2 regions of the Streptomyces glaucus genome follow, and region 2 is predicted to be linked to the other one. Evidence: riboswitches for the same ligand, from Rfam matches in the RefSeq annotation. Region 2 holds a riboswitch; the other holds the start of a gene.
The links. Region 2 has a riboswitch for S-adenosylmethionine ahead of ABD363_RS28380 (aminotransferase class V-fold PLP-dependent enzyme). Riboswitches for the same ligand answer to the same signal wherever they lie in the genome.
Positions count from the first base shown of each region.

Region 1: another riboswitch for S-adenosylmethionine. It lies ahead of thrC (threonine synthase); the one in region 2 lies ahead of ABD363_RS28380 (aminotransferase class V-fold PLP-dependent enzyme).

Region 1 is NZ_BAAATK010000009.1:120,534-123,930, forward strand. Features, by position in the region: gene ABD363_RS09695 (alpha,alpha-trehalose-phosphate synthase (UDP-forming)) at 1-39, opposite strand, end outside; gene ABD363_RS09700 (glucosyl-3-phosphoglycerate synthase) at 123-1,067, opposite strand; SAM riboswitch class I at 1,199-1,339, shown strand; gene thrC (threonine synthase) at 1,358-2,641, shown strand; gene ABD363_RS09710 (MoaD/ThiS family protein) at 2,638-2,913, shown strand; gene ABD363_RS09715 (cold-shock protein) at 3,354-3,397, shown strand, end outside.
Region 2 is NZ_BAAATK010000056.1:12,781-16,177, reverse strand. Features, by position in the region: gene ABD363_RS28390 (rhomboid family intramembrane serine protease) at 1-277, shown strand, start outside; gene ABD363_RS28385 (Lrp/AsnC family transcriptional regulator) at 274-555, shown strand; gene ABD363_RS28380 (aminotransferase class V-fold PLP-dependent enzyme) at 622-1,998, opposite strand; SAM riboswitch class IV at 2,164-2,280, opposite strand; gene trpD (anthranilate phosphoribosyltransferase) at 2,389-3,397, opposite strand, start outside.

The DNA of each region.
Region 1 (3,397 bases), on a different contig from region 2:
GGCCACCAGTACCTGAGCAGCACCGTTCGTCGAAGCCATACGCCTCAACCTAGCCCGGCCCCCAACCGCTCAAACGTACGACCCGGCCTCGTATCCGGGCCGTATACGGCCCCGGGCCGCCCTCAGGCCGCCTTGCGCGCCGCGTACTCCGCGATCTCCGCCATCGGCGGGCGCTCCTCGGTGTCCACGGAGTACGTGCGCGGCTCGAAGCCGTCCTCGCCCCGCACGAACTGGGTGAGCGACGGGCGGACCAGGTGACCGCGGGCCAGCCTGAGCTGCGCGGTGCGGTAGATCGCGGCGGCCATCCGGCCGAGGGCCTGCCCGTCCTGGTGCCGGTGCCGCCGCACGCCCACGTCCACCTGGGCCAGGGCGTCCAGGCCCACCAGGTGCAGGGCGTCGACCAGCATGCCCAGCTCCACCCCGTACCCGACCGGGAACGGCAGCCGCTCCAGCAGCGAGCGGCGGGCCGCGTACTCGCCGCCGAGCGGCTGCACGAAACCGGCCAGCCGCGGCCAGTGCATGTTCAGCAGCGGGCGGGCCATCAGCTCGGTGACCCGGCCGCCCTGCCCGGCCGCGCCGCCCAGCGGGCGGTCGTACATCGCCTTGACCAGGTCGACGCCCGGCTCGGTCAGCAGCGGGCCGACGATCCCGGTGACGAAGTCCGAGGAGAACTCCCTGAGGTCGGCGTCGACGAAGCAGACGATGTCGCCGCCGGTCACCAGCAGGGAGCGCCACAGCACCTCGCCCTTGCCGGGCACGGCCGGGATGCGCGGCAGGATCTCGTCCCGGTGCACCACGGTCGCGCCCGCGGCGGCGGCCACCTCGGCGGTACGGTCCGTCGACCCGGAGTCGACCACCACGATCTCGTCGACCAGCGGGGCCCGCCGCATCAGGTCGCGGCGGATCACGGCGACGATGTCGCCGACCGTCTCCTGCTCGTTGAGCGCGGGCAGCACGACGCTGACCGACTGGCCCGTGGCGCGTTTGGCGGCCAGGACCTGGTGGAGCGGGCGGTCGCCCACGGACCAGGAGCGGGTCCTCAGCCAGCGCTCGACTTCTTCCAGCACGGTGTCCGGCTCCTCACGGTTGTCTCGCGGTTCGGACGGCTTCTCTCAACTGTCCTGGCCTTCGGTTACAGTCTTGAACAACGCTCGTGACCATCCCATGTCGGGGGTCCGGTGCGTCGACAACCACATACCGCTCATCCAGAGGGGCAGAGGGACACGGCCCGATGAAGCCCCGGCAACCCCCCTGAGCCGAACTCGTCTTCGCGAGGCTCCCGGTCAGGGAAGGTGCCAATTCCGTCTCACGGCGAGGTACGCCGTGGGGAAGATGAGGAGAAAGGGCCTCGCCTCACATGGCTGTGCAGACAGTTGCAAGCACCACCGACTCCACCGTGGACCTCGGCCCCGCCGCGGCGCTCTCCTGCCGCGAATGCGGTCACCGCGTGCCCCTCGGCCCGGTCTTCGCCTGTGAGGAGTGTTTCGGCCCGCTGGAGATCGCCTACGACTTCTCGTCCTACGACGCCGGGGAGCTCCGCAAGCGCATCGAGGCGGGTCCCGCGAACATCTGGCGGTACGCACCGCTGCTGCCGGTCCCGGCCGACGTGGCCGACAAGCCCAACCTGAACCCGGGCTGGACCAAGCTGGTCAAGGCCGACAACCTGGCGCGCGAACTCGGCGTGACCGGCGGCCTGTACGTGAAGGACGACTCCGGCAACCCGACGCACTCCTTCAAGGACCGCGTCGTCGCCCAGGCCCTGGAGGCCGCCCGCGCCTTCGGCTTCACCACCCTGTCCTGCTCCTCCACCGGCAACCTGGCCGGCGCCGTCGGCGCCGCCGCCGCCCGCGCCGGCCTGCGCTCCTGCGTGTTCATCCCGCACGACCTGGAGCAGGGCAAGGTCGTCATGGCCGCCGTCTACGGCGGCGAGCTCGTCGGCATCGAGGGCACCTACGACGACGTGAACCGCTTCTGCTCCGAGCTGATCGGCGACCCGGCCGGCGAGGGCTGGGGCTTCGTCAACGTCAACCTGCGGCCCTACTACGCGGAGGGCTCCAAGACCCTGGCGTACGAGATCTGCGAGCAGCTCGGCTGGCGGCTGCCCGACCAGATCGTGGTGCCGATCGCCTCAGGCTCGCAGCTCACCAAGATCGACAAGGGGCTGCGCGAGCTGATCGAGCTCGGGCTCGTCGAGGACCGGCCGTACAAGATCTTCGGTGCGCAGGCCGAGGGCTGCTCGCCGGTGTCCGCCGCCTTCAAGGCCGGCCACGACGTCGTCCGCCCGCAGAAGCCGAACACCATCGCCAAGTCCCTGGCGATCGGCAACCCGGCCGACGGCCCCTACGTCCTCGACGTCGCGCGCCGCACCGGCGGCGCCGTGGAGGACGTCACCGACGAGCAGGTCGTCGACGCGATCAGGCTGCTCGCCCGGACCGAGGGCGTCTTCGCCGAGACGGCGGGCGGCGTCACCGTGGGCGTGACGCGCAAGCTGATCGAGAACGGCGTCCTCGACCCGGCGAAGACCACCGTCGTGCTCAACACCGGCGACGGCCTGAAGACCCTCGACGCGGTGGCCGGCACCGGCCCGACCGCCACCATCCGCCCGACCCTGGACTCCTTCCGAGAGGCTGGCCTCGCATGAGCGTGACCGTCCGCATCCCCACCATCCTGCGCACCTACACCGGCGGCCGGGCCGAGGTGAGCGCCGAGGGCACGACCCTCGCCGAGGTCATCGAGGACCTGGAGAAGAACCACACCGGCATCGCCGCCCGCGTCCTGGACGACCAGGGCAGGCTGCGCCGCTTCGTCAACGTCTACGTCAACGACGACGACGTGCGCTTCGAGCACGGGCTCCAGACGCCGACCCCCGCGGGCGCGGGCGTGTCCATCATTCCGGCGGTCGCCGGCGGCTGACCGGGATTCGCCGTTACCTCTGGTAATGGCCGTCACCGAGCGTTCTGCGCATTGCCCCCTCCGTGAGAGAAGCGGAGGGGGCAATTCAGTGTGGTTGAACGCGGTAGAGTTGGGGAACGCGCTGCTGATCCCCTGATCGGTACCCCCGTGTTCCTGTCGCACGCCCGATGAGATGTAGCCAAAGTGTGGGCGTCTTTCGCGGCTTATGTGCTCTTTGTGCAGCCCGACTTGCCCTGAATTACGGCGAATTCTCGCCACATTCCAGGCCGGCTGCGTCCGGAATTCTCGTCCGATTGACCTGTTGCGGACGGCAGTTGGGCAGATACATTCGGCCGCGGTCGACGCGTTCCGGCGCACACCCCCAACCGTTGGGGGGTGAGGTATGACCCGGATCCGCGAAGTGTGGATCTGTGCAAGGGCCAGTAATAGGGGAGTTAGGCATGGCTCAGGGCACCGTCAAGTGGTTCAACGCGGAGAAGGGGTA
Region 2 (3,397 bases):
CGCGTTCCTGTACCTGTTCCCCCGGGCCCGGGTGACCAGCCTGCTGCCGTTCCTGTTCTTTCTGCCGCTGCGCTTCCCGGCGTGGATCGTGCTGCCCTTCTGGGCGGCGCTGCAGTGGCTGGCGGCGGGCCGGGCCGGCGCGGGTCCGGGGGTGGCGTACCTCGCCCACCTGGTGGGGTTCGGGCTGGGCTTCGTCTTCGCATGGGTGTGCTCCGGCCGTACGACTAGAGTGAACAGCGCCCCAGCGACGGCCCCCGAGGGAGAGAACCAGCCGTGATCACCGCGATCGTCCTCATCAAGACCAGCGTGGACCAGATCCCCGAGATCGCGGAACGGATCGCCTCGCTGGAGAACGTCAGCGAGGTCTTCTCGGTCACCGGCACCTACGACCTGATCGCCATGGTCCGGGTGAGGGAGCACGAGGAGCTCGCGGAGGTCATCCCCGGCCGGATCAGCAAGATCCCGGGCGTGGAGGCGACGGACACGCACGTGGCGTTCCGCACGTACTCGCAGCACGACCTGGAGGCGGCGTTCGCGATCGGGCTGGACAGCTGACGCCGCCGTCGCCGGGCACGCCCCGCGGGTGATCCCGCCGGGCGCCCGGTCGTCCGGCCACGGCGTTCAGGCGGGGGTGTCGGGCACGCACCGGCCGTCCTGCGTGCGGTAGTTCCACTTCGCGCCGTCCCGCACGAGCTCCCGCACGGCCCGCACGAACCGCTCCACGTGCTCGTCCGGCGTGCCCGCGCCGAAGCTGACCCGGACGGCGTCGAGGGAGGTCTCGCCGGGCGCCGCCCCGGGCGCGCCGCACTCGCCCCGGGTCCGCGGGTCGCTGCCGAGCAGGGTGCGCACCAGCGGGTGGGCGCAGAAGAGGCCGTCGCGGACGCCGATGCCGTACTCGGCGGACAGCGCGGCGGCGAAGTGGGAGCTGTTCCAGCCCTCGACGACGAAGGAGAGCACGCCGACGCGCGGGGCGTCGTCGCCGAAGAGGGAGAGGACCCTGACCTCCGGCACCTCGGCGAGCCCGTCCCGCACCTTCCTGATCAGGTGCTGCTCCCGGGCGACGAGGGTGTCGAACCCGGCCTCGGTCAGGGCCCGGCAGGCGGAGGCGACGGCGTGGGCGCCGATGACGTTGGGCGACCCGGCCTCGTGACGGGCGGCGCTCTCGTGCCACTCCACGTCCACGCCCCCGTCGGCGCGCCGGGCGACCCGGCGGCTGGCGCCGCCGCCCGCGAGGTACGGCTCGGCCGCGCGCAGCCAGTCGGCGCGGCCGGCGAGCACGCCGGAGCCGAAGGGCGCGTACAGCTTGTGCCCGGAGAAGGCGACCCAGTCGACGTCGAGGTCCTGGACGGACACGGGGTGGTGGGGCGCCAGCTGGGCGGCGTCCAGCACGATCCGGGCGCCGTGCGCGTGGGCCGCGGCGGCCAGCTCGCGCACCGGCCACAGCTCGCCGGTGACGTTGGAGGCGCCGGTGACGCAGACCAGGGCGGGCCCGTGGGGTTCGCGGCCGGCGAGGGCGCGCTCCAGGGTCTCCACGGCCTGGCCCGGGGTGCGCGGGGCGTCGAGGCAGGTGACCCCGGCGTGCCGCCAGGGCAGCAGCGCGGCGTGGTGCTCGGTCTCGAAGACGAAGACCCGGCAGCCGGCGGGGAGCGCGCGGGCCAGCAGGTTGAGCGAGTCGGTGGTGGACCGGGTGAAGACCACCTGGTCCGTCTCCCGGCAGTCGAGGAACCCGGCGACGGTCCTGCGGGCGTTCTCGAACAGGTCGGTGGACAGCTGCGAGAGGTACCCGGCGCCGCGGTGCACGCTGCCGTAGTACGGCGCGTAGGCGGCCACGTCGTCCCACACGCGCTGCAGGGCCGGGGCGCTGGCGGCGTAGTCGAGCGCGGCGTAGGCGACCTCGCCGCCGGTGACGAGCGGGACGGTGACGTCCCTGCCCAGGACGGGCAGCGGGGCGCGGACGGACCGGTCGGCGGCGGTGGCGGCAGCGGTGGAGACGGACATGGGTGTACTCCCGTGGAAGGCAGGCGGATCCGGCACCCGAGCGCGCACGGCTCGGGCGCGGGGAAGGCGGAGAAGGGTGTGCGGAGGCGGGGCTCTGCGGCCCTAGCGCATTCGCTTGCTCACGGAAGGCTCCCTCGAACGACCAGGACCCCTGGTTTCGCGAGGGGTCCGCGCTTGCCGCAGACCTTGCTGACTGCGGCCTGGTCCTCACCCGGGGCACCCCGCCACGGACGGAGGGTTGCCGGACAGCCGGCCGGGGCCTGATGGCTGTCGCTCATGACCTGTGCGGGAACGTATGCGAACCGGTCGCCGGTGCGCAACCGGTGTCCGGATACCGGGACACCAGAAGGTGCCGGCGCCCCGCGGGACACCGGCACCGGGCGGAGCCGCTCACTTGTTGCTGGCGGCCACCCACCGTTCCAGCGTCCGCTTCGCCGCCCCCGAGTCGATGGACTCCGCCGCCTTCGCCATCCCGGCGCGGATCTGCTCGGTCAGCGGCGCCGTCGTCGGCTCCAGCGCCACCAGCGCCGCCGCGGAGTTCAGCAGGACGGCGTCCCGCACCGGCCCCGTCTCACCGTCCAGCAGCCGCCGCGCCACCTCGGCGTTGTAGGAGGCGTCGGCGCCCCGCAGCGCCTCCACCGGCACCAGGTCGACGCCGACGTCCCGCGGGTCGAAGGTCTCCTCGGTCACCTTGCCGTCGCGGACGACCCACACCCGGGAGGTGGCGGTGACCGTCAGCTCGTCGAGGCCGTCGTCGCCCCGGAACACCAGCGAGGAGTTGCCGCGCTCGGCGAAGACGCCCGCGACGATCGGCGCCATGCGCGGGTCGGCGACGCCCACCGCCTGGGCCTTCACCTGCGCCGGGTTGGTCAGCGGACCGAGGAAGTTGAACGTCGTCCGGATCCCCAGCTGGCCGCGTGCCGCGGCCACGTGGCGCAGCGCCGGGTGGAACTTCACCGCGAAGCAGAAGGTGATCCCGGCCTCCTCGGCGACCTCCGCCACCCGCCGCGGCGGCAGTTCCAGATTGACGCCGAGCTTCTCCAGCACGTCGGAGGCCCCGGACGCCGAGGACGCGGCCCGGTTGCCGTGCTTGACGACCCTGGCGCCGGTGCCGGCGACGACGATCGCCGACATGGTGGAGATGTTGACCGTCTTCGCGCCGTCGCCGCCGGTGCCGACGATGTCGACGGTCTCCCCCGGCACCTGGATCACGTGGGCGTGCTCGTACATGGTCCGGACGAGACCGGAGATCTCCTCGACGGTCTCCCCCTTGGCCCGCAGCGCCACCGCGAACCCGGCGATCTGCGCGTCGGTCGCCTCCCCGCGCATGATCAGGTCCATGGCCCAGGCGGTGTCGTCGGAGGACAGGTCCCGGCCGTCCAGCAGGCCGTTCAGCAGG